Regions from separate parts of the Oceanimonas pelagia genome, predicted to be linked through region 3. Evidence: predicted binding sites of a transcription regulator. Region 3 holds the regulator's gene; each other region holds the start of a gene.
The links. The regulator sigma-54, encoded in region 3, starts transcription at its own class of promoters, with help from an activator protein. The targets are predictions, from matches to a motif close to TGGCACNGTTTTNGCTT.

Region 1 (4,695 bases), 1.4 Mb from region 3:
AGGTAGAGGTTTTCCCCCTTGGGCTGCAGACCGGCGGGGTTGGCAAAGTCGGTCACGATAATCTGACCGATCACCTGGGAGTCGGCCTGGCCGGCCAGTTGCACCGATACCTCACCGTTGGTGCCCACGCTGATACTCTGGGCATTTTCCGGGATCTGCATTTCCGGCAGCAACGGATAGCCGTTGCCGGGGGTGACGATAATGCCTTCCTCGTTGAGGGCGAACTGGCCGTTGCGGGTATAGCCGGTGGTGCCATCGGGCAGCAGCACCTCAAAAAAGCCGCGGCCGTCGATCATTACATCCAGGGCGTTGTCGGTGGTCTGCACGCTCCCTTGAGTAAAGGTCTTCTGGGTGGCCACCACCTTGCTGCCGGCGCCCAGCATCAGGCCGGACGGCAGATTGCTGTCGGCGGTGGCACGGCCGCCGGGCTGATGAATGTTCTGGTAGAGCAGGTCTTCAAAAATGGCCCGGCCCTTTTTAAAGCCCACGGTACTGGCGTTGGCCAGGTTGTTGGAAGTGACCGAGATGTTGGTCTGCTGGGCATCGAGCCCGGTTTTGCTGATCCACAATGCGGGGTTCATTCTGCTCTCCTTTAGCCGATGCGCAGCAACTGGGCATGGGCCTTGTCGTTCTCTTCGGCGTGATTCATCATCTTCAGCTGGGTCTCAAAGCGCCGTTGCAGGTCGATAAGGTGGGTCATTTCACTAATGGGATTGACGTTGCTGCCTTCCAGGGCGCCGGCAATCAGCTGCACCTGGGCCGAGGCCGGCTCGGCTTCGCCGTCCTTGCGGCGAAACAGGCCATCCGCCCCCTTTTCGATCTGATCATGGGCCGGCAATACCGTCTTGATGCGTTGCAGCTCGGCGCCGCCATCGGCGGGCTCGCCTTCCAGCCGGGCAAAGAGGGTGCCGTCCTTGTTGATTTCCAGTTTTTCCAGCGGCAGCGGCAGCGCAATGGGATTGCCGCCGTCGTCCAGCACATTGAGCCCGGTGCTGGTCTGCAGCAGGCCTTCCACCGACACCTGCAGGTTGCCAAAACGGGTGTAGGCCTCACTGCCGTCCGCCGCTTCCACCGCCAGCCAGCCGTCACCGGCCACGGCCACGTCAAGTTCCCGACCCGTGGTCTGAATGGGACCGGCGGCAAAATTTTGCCCCGGGCGCTCGGTCATGGCAAACACCCGGGACGGCAGCCCTTCACCAAAGGCCTGCATGGCCCGGGCCTGCTCCAGATCGGCACGAAAGCCGGTGGTGTTGGCGTTGGCCAGGTTGTTGGCGCGCAGGGCCACGCTGTGCATGTTTTCCTTGGCGCCCGACATGGCGATATAAAGCAGGTGATCCATTTCAGCTCCGCAGTTGGCCGAGTGGGTAATGGCGGAAATAATGCAAAATCAGTGCCATTGATATGTTGTGAGGGGCAGGGAGAGAAGCGTGAGGGGATGCAGGCCGCCTCACTTCATCACGCCCTCCCCCTCACGATTAGAACTACCGGATTTGCAGTATGGTCTGCTGCAGGGTGCTGTTCACTTCCAGCGCCCGGGAGTTGGCCTGAAAGTTGCGCTGAGCGGTGATCAAGTCCACCAGCTCACTGGTCAGGTTGGTATTGGACTGCTCCAGCGTAGCCGACAATATTCGGCCATTGGGACCTTCATTGGGCTTTCCTCCAACCGGTTCGCCCGACTCCTGAGTAGGAATCCAGCCTGTGCCACCAACCGAGCGCAGGCCTTGTTCATTAGGCACCCGGGCCACCGCCACACGCCCCAGATACTCCTTGCTGGCATTGCTGTAACTGGCCACCACCAGGCCGTCTTCGTTGATATCCAGGGAAGTCAGGTAACCAACCGTGTTGCCGTCCTGCTCCATTGCCAGCACTTCAAAGGGGCTGGCGTATTGGGTGAGCTCATCAAACGCAAGCGTAAACTGTTGGGAAGGATCGGCGCCGTCAGCCGGTATACCGGCATTTTCCAGGGTTTCTGTCTGCAGCGGATCCACACTGAAGGTAGGGTTCCCTCCCTTGTTATCAAAGGTCACCACAAATCCTTCAACCTGATGATCCAGTCGCTTGGAGGAGTCCAGCGGATTAGGATAAGTCACTGTGGTGTCAACACCACCACCGGGCACACTGATGGGCTTGCCATCCACGGTCAGGGTCGCATTCCAGCTGTTTTCGGGCATGCTTCGCTTGGTCAGATACATGGTGGCCTGACGCGGTTGTCCCAGGGAGTCGTAAATGGTGATGGTGGTACTGTTGCTGTAGGTCTTGCTATCGGTAATGTCGAGTACCGCATCACTCCCCATAACACTGCTGTTATTGGCCAGACCGAGCTCAGCCAGCAAACTGGCCGGTGAGGGAGTACCGGTAGTGTCCGCCGACAACGACAGGCTGGATTCACTGCCCTGACTCTGGGACGTGATTGAAAGCTGTCCGTTGGCGTCCAGTGCCACGGCCACTTTTTTTTCGTAAGGGGCAAGGGCACTGTTAATTTTGCTTTCAATATCTTTTAACATGCCATCCAGACCATTGGCATTACTCTGGTAATTCTTATCCAGAGTTACTGCCACATTGGGCGTGCCATCAACGCTGATATTAAAGGTCAGGTTGTTGGTACTGTAATCCCTGGTGCCATTATCGATCCACTGGCTATTTGCCCCACTGCCCAGCTCTGTGGGCAAACTCACATCAATGTAAGCTCCCTCTCCCTTGGTTCGTGAAGCAATCTGCAGCTTGCCATTGGCATCGGTCGCTAACGCCACCTGCCCGGCCTGAGGTGCGGTGTTTTTCAACGCCAGGTTGATGGCGCTTTCTACCTGCGACAGGGTGCTATAGGTGCCTTCCGGCAGGGTGATGGTGGTTCTCGAAGGCTGACTTTCTCCCTGCCAGGGACGATAGCTGGCGGCGGTTACCTCTAACGTCACTCCCCCGGTATTAATGGTAAGCGGAAAAACGGGAGCATCATTCAGGGTAACACTGGCTGAACTCTGGCGGCTGGGCGGCAATACCTGAGTTCCGGCCAGAATGGCAGAGGTACCGGACGCGGTAAGGTATTTGCTGCCCTTGTCCAGGTTCAGGCTGGTGGTAATGTTACGGGTGGCTTCCGGCGCACCTGCCGCCTGAGGAATCCGCAGCGGCGTGGTTTCTCCCAGCCCCAGGTTACTGACTCCCCCGGTCTGTGCGTCCACGTTATATACCCGCAGATACTGACCTTGGGAGTTGGTCACATAGTTCTGATTATTAAGTTTAAAAGCACCCGCGCGGGTTAATGTGTATTGGCTGCTGTTGAGTTCGTCCCCCACCACAAAAAAACCCTGGCCACTGATACGCATATCGAGGGGGTTATTGGTATAAAGCGACGCACCTTCATGAAACTGCTGGCTCACCGCTGCCGTTTGCACGCCATTACCGGTTTGGGTTCTGGCATTGGCAAAAATCGAGTTGGAATAAACATCGGCAAACTCGGCCCGGGATTCCTTGAAACCGTAGGTATTGACGTTAGCGATATTATTGGCTGTTACATCCAGGTCTTTCTGGGCAGCATTAATGCCACTGAGAGCAATATTAAACGACATAATTCATTCTCCTCACGCAGACGTTCCGCCGGCTATTTCAAGAACCTTGTCAAGCGGCACACCGCCCATACCTACAACATTAACCAGGTTGGGGCTGGTGCCACTGCCCAGGGTTACGCTGCTGACCTTGCCAAAAACCAACGCATTCAGCTCGGTACCGGCGCCATTGACCAGTCCGTTTACCTTAAATTTGTAATTTCCCAGCGTAAGTGCTTCACCGTTATTATTCAGCCCGTCCCAGGTAAAGGGAACGTTGCCTTTATGTGGCCCTGTCAGGTTCAGCGTACGCACCGTCTGCCCCTTTTCATTTTCTACGGTAATGGTCAGGTTACCGACCCCGGAACCCGTTACAATTACCCCATCAACCGGTGCCTTGCCATCCCAGTGTCCGGTATTGACCGGCAACAGCACCCGCTGCCCCACCAGACTGGACGCCTGCAAGGCCTGGCTGGAAGTCATGACCGAATTAAGACTTTCTACCTGCTTGGTCATGGAAGCAATGCCTTCAGAGGTAGAAAAGGCGGTCATCTGACTGATCATGTCGGCGTTGTCCGCCGGCTTGAACGGATCCTGATAAGCCAGTTGTTGAGTCAGCAGCTGAAAGAAGTCTTCCTGTTTCAGCTGCTGATCCTTGGGTGTTCCCAGGTCAACCGGCTCGGTTTCCCGCAGTCCGTTAATATATCCGGATATATTCATTTATCACCCCTTGCCCAGCCGCAGGGTCTGCTGCAGCATCTGCTTGGCGGCGTCGGCCACCTGCACATTGGTCTGGTAGTTACGCGAGGCACTCAACATGTCGGTCATCTCTTCCACCACGTTGACATTGGGCTTGTAGATAAAGCCCTCGGCGTCGGCCAGGGGATGATCCGGATTGAACTCCTTTTGCAGCGGCTTGTCGGTTTCCACTATGCCCATGATTTTGACGCCGACACTTTCCTGACGATGTGACAGTGCCTTGTCGAGATCGGCGGCAAACACCGGCTTGCGAGCCCGGTAGGTCTGATCGATGCTGGAGCTCACGCTGTCGGCGTTGGCCAGGTTACTGGCGGTGGTGTTCAGGCGGACCGACTGGGCGCTCATGGCGCTGCCGGAAATATCGAATACCTTAAAAAGGCTCACATTGAGTCTCCTT
Region 2 (4,695 bases), 460 kb from region 3:
CCCGGCTGATGGCGGCGAGCTGGTGCTCGAGCATGGCGTTGGTCTTGGGCAGTTTCATCAGCACCAGCCCGGGGGCCTCGGGCAGTTCGTCCAGGCTGGTGAGCGGGTGCCAAGTTGGCGCAAGGTCATTGGCGGCGGCATTGTCAGCCAGGGCCAGCTCGGCCACCCGGGAGTCGGTAACTGTAAAAGGCCGGTACTGATGCAGCGCCAGCGTCAGGGCGCCAAAGGCGTCGTTGAAAATCACCAGGGGCGCACGCCGGTCCCAGTCCAGAGTGGCCAGCTCGTTCATGATATATTCGTCGGCCGCCTCCCAGGCCTGCAGGCCGTGGCGGGCCTGGCGCGGGTAGCGGTGCAGCTCGAGCTCGCCGCCCTCGGGCAGGGGAAAGTGATGATTCATGGGATTTACGCCTGATGATTGCAAAGGGCGGCATTTTAGCAGTTTGGAGGGGAAAATCAGCATGCGGCTGTGGTCGGAGCCCGAGTGGCTCACCCTAAACGACGGGCGGTTGTTGTGGTGGCCCGGTGCCTTTGCCGCCGAGGCGGACGCCTGGCAGGCCGAGCTGCGCCGGGACATTCCCTGGCAGCAGCACCGGCTGACCATGTTTGGCCGGGAAGTGAATGAGCCCCGCCTGTCCTGCTGGATGGGCGACTGGGCTTATCGGTATTCCGGCCGGGAACGCCGGCCCGTGCCCTGGCATCCGCGGGTGAAAGAAATGGCCGAAAGGCTTGAGACCATCTGCGGTCAGCCCTTTGACGGTGTGTTGCTCAACCTTTACCGCAATGGCCAGGACAGCATGGGCTGGCATGCCGACGACGAACCGGAGCTGGGCCCCAACCCCATGGTCGCCTCGATCAGCCTGGGCGAACGCCGGCGGTTTTTGCTGCGTCACACCGGCGGCGAGCGGCGCGAGCTGTGGCTGGAGCACGGCAGCCTGCTGGTGATGGCGGGAGAAATGCAGCATCATTGGCGCCACGCCTTGCCCAGAATGGCCCGGGCCACAGGGGCACGCATCAATCTGACCTTCCGCCGCCGGCATTCCGCGTGAAATGAGTCGGGAAGCGCGCCTGTCATCTGTCCTGTTAACCGCGAGGAACTACCATGTCGATGCAAAACACCATAGAGCACAAGGTCCGGGAGGCGCTGTCTCCCGAACATCTGGAAGTGATTAACGAAAGCTACATGCACAGAGTCGAGCCGGGCTCGGAAACCCACTTCAAGCTGGTGGTGGTGAGTGCCGCCTTTGAAGGCCAGCGTCTGCTGGCCCGCCACCGCACCCTGAACACCCTGCTGGCCGACGAGCTGGCCGGTGGCGTGCACGCGCTGGCGCTGCACACTCTGACCCCGGCCGAGTGGCGGGAGCGGGGAGCGGTGCCCGCCAGCCCCAACTGCATGGGCAAGGGCGGCGTGTCGGCCTGAGCCGACTGTTATTTGTGGTTAGCGAAATTGTTATCAGCCCGGTGAGCATGGAAACCGCTTCCATTCCGGAGCCGCTTGCGACCAAAGCATGATTCTGCCTTGAAAATCATGGCCTTATTTTTGCTTGGTGAATTAACGAGCAAGCCGATTTTGCTGACCATAACGGTAATTTTTAGCAATTGCCATGGCAGCCGTTGTCGTAAAAGTGCTAGAATTACGCGCCTTTTAAATCGGGCTGGATGTTACCGGAGTGTAGTCGTGCTGTTGTCAGGGCGATGCGAACATGCCGGTAGCGACTCATCAGCATGTTGTCATGTTCTGCATGGCAAGTACCTGTCTTCCCCTAACAAGTAGTGCAAGTGAGTATGATTACAATTAAAAAAGGACTGGACCTCCCAATTGCCGGGGCACCAGAGCAAGTAATCTACGATGGTCCCTCCATCAAGCGCGTTGCTACGCTGGGCGAGGAGTATGTGGGTATGCGCCCTACCATGCACGTCAAGGTAGAGGATCGCGTCAAGAAAGGTCAGGTTATCTTCGAAGACAAGAAGAACCCTGGCGTCAAGTTCACAGCTCCCGCCGCCGGTACAGTGGTTGAAATCAACCGTGGCGCCAAACGTGTACTGCAATCCGTTGTTATTGCCGTTGATGACAGCGAAGAGCAGATTACTTTCAAAAGCTACAGCTCTGCCGAACTGGCCAAACTGGAACGTGAAACCGTGCAGGAACAGCTGGTTGAATCCGGCCAGTGGACTGCGCTGCGCACCCGCCCCTACAGCAAGGTGCCTGCCGTGGGCTCGGCCCCGCGCTCCATTTTCGTTACCGCCATGGACTCCAACCCGCTCAGTGCCAATGCCGAGCTGGTGATCAAGGAAAACGCTCAGGCGTTTACCGATGGTCTGCAGGTGCTGAGCCGCCTGACCGATGGCCAGGTGCATGTGTGCAAGGGCGAAGGCAGCCTGCCTCAGGCCACTGCCGGCAACGTCAAGGAACATGTGTTCGGCGGCGTGCACCCGGCCGGTCTGCCCGGTACCCACATTCACTTCATCGATCCCATCGTGCCCGGCAAGGTGGTGTGGTACATCAACTATCAGGACGTGATCGCCTTCGGCAAGCTGTTCACCACCGGTGAAATCTGCACCGATCGCGTGGTGGCCCTGGGGGGCCCCGTGGTCAACAAGCCCCGTCTGCTGCGCACCCGGCTCGGCGCCTCCCTCGACGAGCTGACCGCCGGTGAATTGCAGGACGGTGAAAATCGCGTCATCTCCGGCTCCGTGCTGTCCGGCAACACCGCCAATGGTCCTCACGCCTACCTGGGTCGCTACCATCTGCAGGTCTCCGTGCTGAAGGAAGGCCGCGAGAAGGAATTCATGGGCTGGCTGGCCCCGGGCTCCAGCAAGTTCTCGGTCACCCGCGCCTACCTGGGCCACCTGGCCAAGGGCAAGCTGTTTGACCTGACCACCACCACCAACGGCTCCTCCCGTGCAATGGTGCCAATTGGCAACTACGAGCGTGTGATGCCGCTGGACATTCTGCCTACCCTGCTGCTGCGTGATCTGCTGTCCGGCGACACCGACAGCGCCCAGAACCTGGGCTGCCTGGAGCTGGATGAAGAAGATCTGGCGCTGTGCACCTATGTGTGCCCGGGCAAGTACGATTACGGCCAGGTGCTGCGTCAGTGTCTGACCAAGATTGAGCTAGAGGGCTAAGAGAAATGAGTTTGAAGCACACTCTGGAAAAAATGGAACACCATTTCGAACCGGGTGGTAAATACGAAAAGTTTTACGCCCTGTACGAAGCGGTGGCGACCGTGCTCTATACCCCGGGCATGGTAACCCGCAACGCCTCCCATGTGCGCGACAGCATCGACCTGAAGCGCATCATGATCATGGTGTGGCTGGCGACCTTCCCCGCCATGTTCTTCGGCATGTACAACGCCGGTGGCCAGGCCATTGCAGCCCTCACCAGCATGTACAGCCCGGCCGACCTGGCCGGCGTGATCGACGGCAACTGGCGCTATGGCCTGGCCGAGAGCCTGGGGGCAACCCTGGGTGAAGGGGCCGGCTGGGGCAGCAAGCTGCTGCTGGGGGCCACCTACTTCCTGCCCATCTACCTGACCGTATTCGTGGTCGGTGGCTTCTGGGAAGTGCTGTTCGCCACCGTACGCAAGCATGAAGTGAACGAAGGCTTCTTCGTGACCTCGGTGCTGTTCGCCCTGATCGTGCCCGCCACCCTGCCGCTGTGGCAGGCAGCCCTGGGCATCACCTTTGGTGTGGTCATGGCCAAGGAAATCTTTGGCGGCACCGGCAAGAACTTCCTCAACCCGGCACTGGCGGGTCGTGCCTTCCTGTTCTTCGCCTACCCGGCCGAGATCTCCGGCGACACCGTATGGACCGCCGTTGACGGCTTCTCCGGCGCCACCGCTCTGGGCCAGTGGGCCGCCGGCGGTCAGGCCGCGCTGATGGACGCCAACACCGGCGCCGCCATCAGCTGGATGGATGCCTTTATCGGCAACATTCAGGGCTCCATCGGTGAAGTCTCCACCCTGGCCATTCTGATCGGTGGTCTGTTCATCATCTACCTGGGCATCGCCTCCTGGCGTATCGTGGGCGGTGTGATGATCGGCATGGTGGCCACTGCGACCCTGTTCAACCTGATCGGTTCCGACACCAACGCCATGTTCTCCATGCCCTGGTACTGGCACCTGGTGCTGGGCGGTTTCGCCTTCGGCATGATGTTTATGGCCACCGACCCGGTCTCCGCGTCCTTTACCAACAAGGGCAAGTGGTGGTACGGCGCCCTGATCGGCGTCATGGTGGTGCTGATCCGTGTGGTCAACCCGGCCTTCCCCGAAGGCATGATGCTGGCCATTCTGTTCGCCAACCTGTTCGCTCCCCTGTTCGATCACTTCGTGGTTCAGGCAAACATCAAACGGAGGCTGGCCCGTGGCTAAGAAAGAAACTATCGGCAGAACCTTTGCCGTTGTCGGCGGTCTCTGCCTGGTCTGCTCCATCATCGTATCCGGCGCCGCCGTGATGCTGAAGCCGACCCAACAGCGCAACCAGGCGCTGGACGTTCAGACCAACATCGTCAGCGTGGCCGGTCTGGGCCGGGACAATGTGGCGGAAAACTACGAGCGTTTCATCGACGCCCGCCTGCTTGACCTGACCACAGGTGAACTGACCGACCAGTCCGCCGCCGGTTACAACCAGCGTGCCGCCGCCAAGGATCCGGCCACCAGCATCAGGCTGAGCGCCGACGAAGATCCGGCCGGTATT
Region 3 (4,695 bases):
GTGACGTCCGGGCGCAGGGTGATGAACTCGGTGTTCATCAGCGAGCCGGCGGTGTCTTCCGGGTAGGACAGGGCCAGTTCGGCGCGGTGCCGGTCCTGCTCGTCCATTTCGGTGAGCACCTGATTGAACAGCTGCTCGGGCAGATCCCGAAGCACATAGGCCAGATCGTCCGACTCCATGTCTTCCAGGGCGCTGGCGAGTTTTTCCGGCTCCATCAGCCGAATAATGCCGTCGCGTACTTCTTCCGACAGCTCTTCCAGAATTTCACCGTAATCGTCGGGATCGATCAACTGCCACAGCACCTTGCGGCTGGGGCTGGGCGAGGCTTCCAGCAGCCAGGCCACGTCGCCCGGGCGCATTTGCTGCAGCATTCGGCGCACGTGCACGAACATGCCGCTGTTCAGCGCCTGGGTAATGGTCTCCAGGTGATCCGGCGTGCTGCTTTGTTCCTGTGGTTCTGTCATTCGGCGTCCGGCTGAGGGTTATTCCGATTCGTTGAAACGATCCGCCACCAGCCGGGCCACGGCGTTCATGGCCGCTTCCGCATCCGGCCCGTCCGCCACCACGCGAATGGCGTGACCCTGGGCGGTTTCCAGCATCAGCAGGCCCATCACGCTGTTGGCGGGGGCCTGTTTTTGCTGGTTGCACACGGTGACCTCGGCGTCGAACTGCTGGGTCAGTTGCACCAGCTGAATGGCGGCCCGGGCGTGCAGCCCCAGTTTGTTGACGATCTGCAGGTTGCGTTCAATTTTCGGCATGGCGTTTTTCCAGGGTGCGGTGGCGCAACTGCACGCTCTTGCCCAGTTGTGTAAAGACCCGGGCCAGCTGCTCGGCAATGAACACGGATCTGTGCTGGCCACCGGTGCAGCCGATGGCCACGGTGACATAGCTGCGGTTGTTGCGCTCCAGGTGGGGCATCCAGGTGATCAGCAGGTTTTCCAGCTGCCACAGGTATTTCATGACCTCGGGCTGGCTGCCCAGGTAGTCGGCCACCGGCTGATCCCGGCCGGTGTAGGGGCGCAGCTCGGCAATCCAGTGGGGATTGGGCAGAAAGCGGGCGTCAAACACGAAGTCGGCGTCCTTGGAGACGCCGTACTTGTAGCCAAAGGACTCGAACACCCAGTTCAGCTCCTTTTCCTTTTTGCCCAGAATGCGCTCGCGAATGATTTCGCTCAGGTCGTGAATGCTCAAGCTTGAGGTGTCGATGCGCAGATCCGCGTCCGACGACAGCGGCGCCAGCAGGTGGGTTTCCTCGCGAATGGCCTCGTCCAGGGTCAGGCTGTGGCGGGACAGCGGATGCAGCCGGCGGGTATCGCCAAAGCGGCGGATCAGCACCGAGTTGTCGGCATCGATGAAAATGCTGGAAAGCTGAACCTCATTCATGGCCCGTACTTCGGCCAGAAAGGCTTCCAGCTGCTCGGCACTGTCGGGCAGGTTGCGCACGTCTATGCTCACCGCCACCGCGCCGGGCTTGTCCCGGCGCAGCCGCACCAGCTCCGGCAGCAGCGCCACCGGCAGGTTGTCGACGCAGTAGTGGCCGAGATCTTCGAGCACCCGCAAGGCCACGGTCTTACCCGACCCGGAACGACCACTGACGATCACCAGCTGCATGTTGACTCCTCAGGCTGAAATCATGATCTGGTAGAGTTCTTCGTCGCTGCCGGCCTGACGCAATTGCCGGCATACCTGTTTGTTGCTGAGCTTCTCGGCGATCAGCGACAGGGTTTTCAGGTGCTGCTTGCATTCCTGCTCCGGCACCAGCAGGGCAAACACCAGGCCGACCGGCTGATTGTCGATGGCGTCGAACTCCACCGGCTCGGCAAAGGTGAGCAAAACGGCCGTCGCCTTGTTGTCGTTGCCGATGCGGCCGTGGGGAATGGCGATACCGTTGCCAATGCCGGTACTGCCCATTTTTTCCCGGGCCAGCAGACAGTCAAAAAGCGGCTGGCTGCCGATGTGGAGATGTTCGGCAGCCAGCTCGCTGATGATTTCCAGAGCACGTTTTTTGCTCGTGCAGGGAACCGCACTGCGCGTGCAGCCCCTGCTCAGTATGTCGGCGACTTCCATGGTTATTTTTGCTTGAGCTTCTCTTTGTGTTTGATGATCTGACGATCCAGCTTGTCGATGAGGCCATCGATGGCGGCATACATGTTTTCGTGCTGGGCGTTGGCAAACAGCTCGCCGCCGCTCACATGCAGCTTGGCCTCGGCGATTTGCTGCATTTTTTCCACATTGAGGATGACGTGCGCATTGGTGATGTGATCGAAATGGCGTTCCAGCCGGGAAAACTTGCTGTTTACATAATCACGGAGTGCATCGGTGATTTCGACATGGTGTCCGGTCAGGTTGATTTGCATAACGTCTTCCTTCTGTCGTTGCCTTTAAACCAGGCGTTTGCGCTGATTGGAAGGGGGAATGGCCAGTGACTCCCTGTACTTGGCGATGGTTCGCCTGGCCACCTGAATCCCCTGGTCGGCCAGCAACTGGGCGATTTTGCTGTCGCTCAGCGGCTTGGCCGGGTTTTCCGCCCCGACCAGTTTCTTGATCAGGGCGCGAATTGCCGTGGAAGAACACTCACCGCCATCGTCGGTGCCCACATGGCTGGAGAAGAAATACTTGAGTTCAAACACGCCTCTGGGAGTGTGCATGAACTTCTGGGTGGTCACCCGGGAGATGGTGGACTCGTGCATCTCCACCGCTTCGGCCACATGGTTCAGCACCATGGGCTTCATGGCCTCTTCTCCATGCTCAAAGAATGCCTGTTGTTGTTCAACAATACAATTGGCAACCTTGAGCAGCGTCTCATTTCGGCTTTCAAGGCTTTTGAGAAACCACTTGGCGTCCTGCAGGTGGTTGCGGATAAACTGGCCGTCCTCGCTGTTGCGGGGCTTGCTGGCCAGGGCCGCATAGGTCTGGTTGAGGCGTATTTTGGGCATGGCCTCGGGGTTGAGCTCCGCCACCCAGACGCCGCTGCGTTTGGTGACCACCACATCGGGGATCACGTATTCGGAATCGCCCTGAATGATACTGCTGCCGGGTCTGGGTTCGAGCTGCTGAATGAGTGCCAGCACCTCACGCAGTTCGTCTTCCTTGAGTTTGGTCTTGCGCTGCAGGCTGCGGTAGTCCCGGTTGCCGAGCAGGTCCATGTGCTGGGCCAGCAGATTGCGGGCCTCGGCCAGCCAGGGCGTGTCGGGGGGAAACTGCTCGAGCTGAATGCTCAGGCACTCCTGCACGCTGCGGGCGGCCACGCCGATGGGGTCGAAGTGCTGAATGCGCTTGAGTACCGCTTCCACCTCATCGGCCTCGATGCCCAGCTCCTCCGCCGATACCGCCTGCAGCAGGTCATCGATGCTGGCGGTGAGGTAGCCGGCGTCGTCCACGGCGTCGATAATGGCCAGGGCAATGGCCTGATCGGTGTCGCTGAAGGGGGTCAGGTTCATCTGCCAGGTCAGGTAATCCTGCAGGCTCTCGGTGGTTTCGCCCTGGTAGACGGTGTCTTCCAGCCCTTCCGGCAGGCCCGCGCCGCCGCTGACCGGAGAGGCGGTGTACACCTCTTCCCAGCTGGTGTCCATGGGCAGCTCTTCGGACAGCTGGTTGCGCTCCATGGCGGTGTCGGAGGCCATCTGCTCTTCGTTGCGGTTGTCGTCAACCCTGATGCTGTCCGGCTCTTCCTGCTCCAGCAGGGGATTGCTGTCCAGTGCCATCTGGATTTCCTGTTGCAGTTCCATGCTGGACAGTTGCAGCAGGCGAATGGCCTGTTGCAACTGGGGGGTCATGGTCAGCTGCTGGCCCAGGCGTAACTGAAGAGTTGGCTTCATTTCGTTGCAGCATCCTTCCTGATAAACCGCATTGCGGTGCCGTCAAAGGCTGAATTGTTCGCCGAGATAGACCTTTTTGACCTGTTCATTGGCCAGGATTTCCGCCGGCGTGCCGGCGGCGATGCGGTGGCCATGACTGACAATATAGGCTTTTTCGCACACGTCCAGGGTTTCGCGTACGTTGTGGTCGGTGATCAGCACACCCAGGCCCCGATCCTTCAGGTGCAGAATGATCTTCTTGATGTCTATCACAGAAATGGGATCCACACCGGCAAAGGGCTCGTCGAGCAGAATAAAGCGTGGATCTGCCGCCAGCGCCCGGGCGATCTCCACCCGCCGGCGCTCGCCGCCGGACAGGCTCATGCCCAGGCTGTCGCGAATGTGGGTGATGTTGAACTCTTCCAGCAGCTGTTCCATTTTCTCGTTACGGCCGTCGGCGTTGAGATCCTTGCGGGTCTGCAATACCGCCATCAGGTTGTCGGCCACGCTCAGGCGGCGGAAAATGGACGCCTCCTGAGGCAGGTAGCCAATGCCGGCGCGGGCGCGCGCGTGCATGGGCTCGTGGCTGATGTCCTGGCCGTCTATGGTGATGCTGCCCGCATCCCGTTGCACCAGGCCCACTATCATGTAAAAGGAAGTGGTCTTGCCGGCGCCGTTGGGGCCGAGCAGGCCCACGATCTGGCCGGTGTTGACGGTCAGGCTGACGTCGGCCACCACCTTGCGGCCCTTGTAGCTTTTCTGCAGCCCACGCGCTTTCAGTATCGCCATGCTCAGTTGTTATCCTGCTTGTCGAACTCCTGCACCTGGTCGGGCAGGAAGATGGTGGTGACCCTGTCCTTGCCGCCCTGGCTTTCGGCTTCCATCTGTTCCTTGTCGA

Region 1: the regulator sigma-54 is predicted to act here: its motif matches at 1,380-1,396, upstream of PU634_RS02960 (flagellar basal body rod protein FlgF).
Region 2: the regulator sigma-54 is predicted to act here: its motif matches at 1,527-1,543, upstream of PU634_RS11595 (Na(+)-translocating NADH-quinone reductase subunit A).

Annotation. Positions count from the first base shown of each region.
Region 1 is NZ_CP118224.1:635,579-640,273, reverse strand. Features, by position in the region: gene flgG (flagellar basal-body rod protein FlgG) at 1-581, opposite strand, end outside; gene PU634_RS02960 (flagellar basal body rod protein FlgF) at 593-1,339, opposite strand; gene PU634_RS02955 (flagellar hook-basal body complex protein) at 1,482-3,563, opposite strand; gene PU634_RS02950 (flagellar hook assembly protein FlgD) at 3,576-4,259, opposite strand; gene flgC (flagellar basal body rod protein FlgC) at 4,263-4,682, opposite strand; gene flgB (flagellar basal body rod protein FlgB) at 4,679-4,695, opposite strand, start outside.
Region 2 is NZ_CP118224.1:2,421,349-2,426,043, reverse strand. Features, by position in the region: gene PU634_RS11610 (methyltransferase) at 1-397, opposite strand, end outside; gene PU634_RS11605 (alpha-ketoglutarate-dependent dioxygenase AlkB family protein) at 459-1,046, shown strand; gene PU634_RS11600 (BolA family protein) at 1,100-1,417, shown strand; gene PU634_RS11595 (Na(+)-translocating NADH-quinone reductase subunit A) at 1,783-3,126, shown strand; gene PU634_RS11590 (NADH:ubiquinone reductase (Na(+)-transporting) subunit B) at 3,132-4,370, shown strand; gene PU634_RS11585 (Na(+)-translocating NADH-quinone reductase subunit C) at 4,363-4,695, shown strand, end outside.
Region 3 is NZ_CP118224.1:2,877,489-2,882,183, reverse strand. Features, by position in the region: gene mgtE (magnesium transporter) at 1-464, opposite strand, end outside; gene PU634_RS13840 (HPr family phosphocarrier protein) at 483-758, opposite strand; gene rapZ (RNase adapter RapZ) at 745-1,611, opposite strand; gene ptsN (PTS IIA-like nitrogen regulatory protein PtsN) at 1,621-2,067, opposite strand; gene hpf (ribosome hibernation promoting factor) at 2,070-2,357, opposite strand; gene PU634_RS13820 (RNA polymerase factor sigma-54) at 2,382-3,818, opposite strand; gene lptB (LPS export ABC transporter ATP-binding protein) at 3,861-4,586, opposite strand; gene lptA (lipopolysaccharide transport periplasmic protein LptA) at 4,589-4,695, opposite strand, start outside.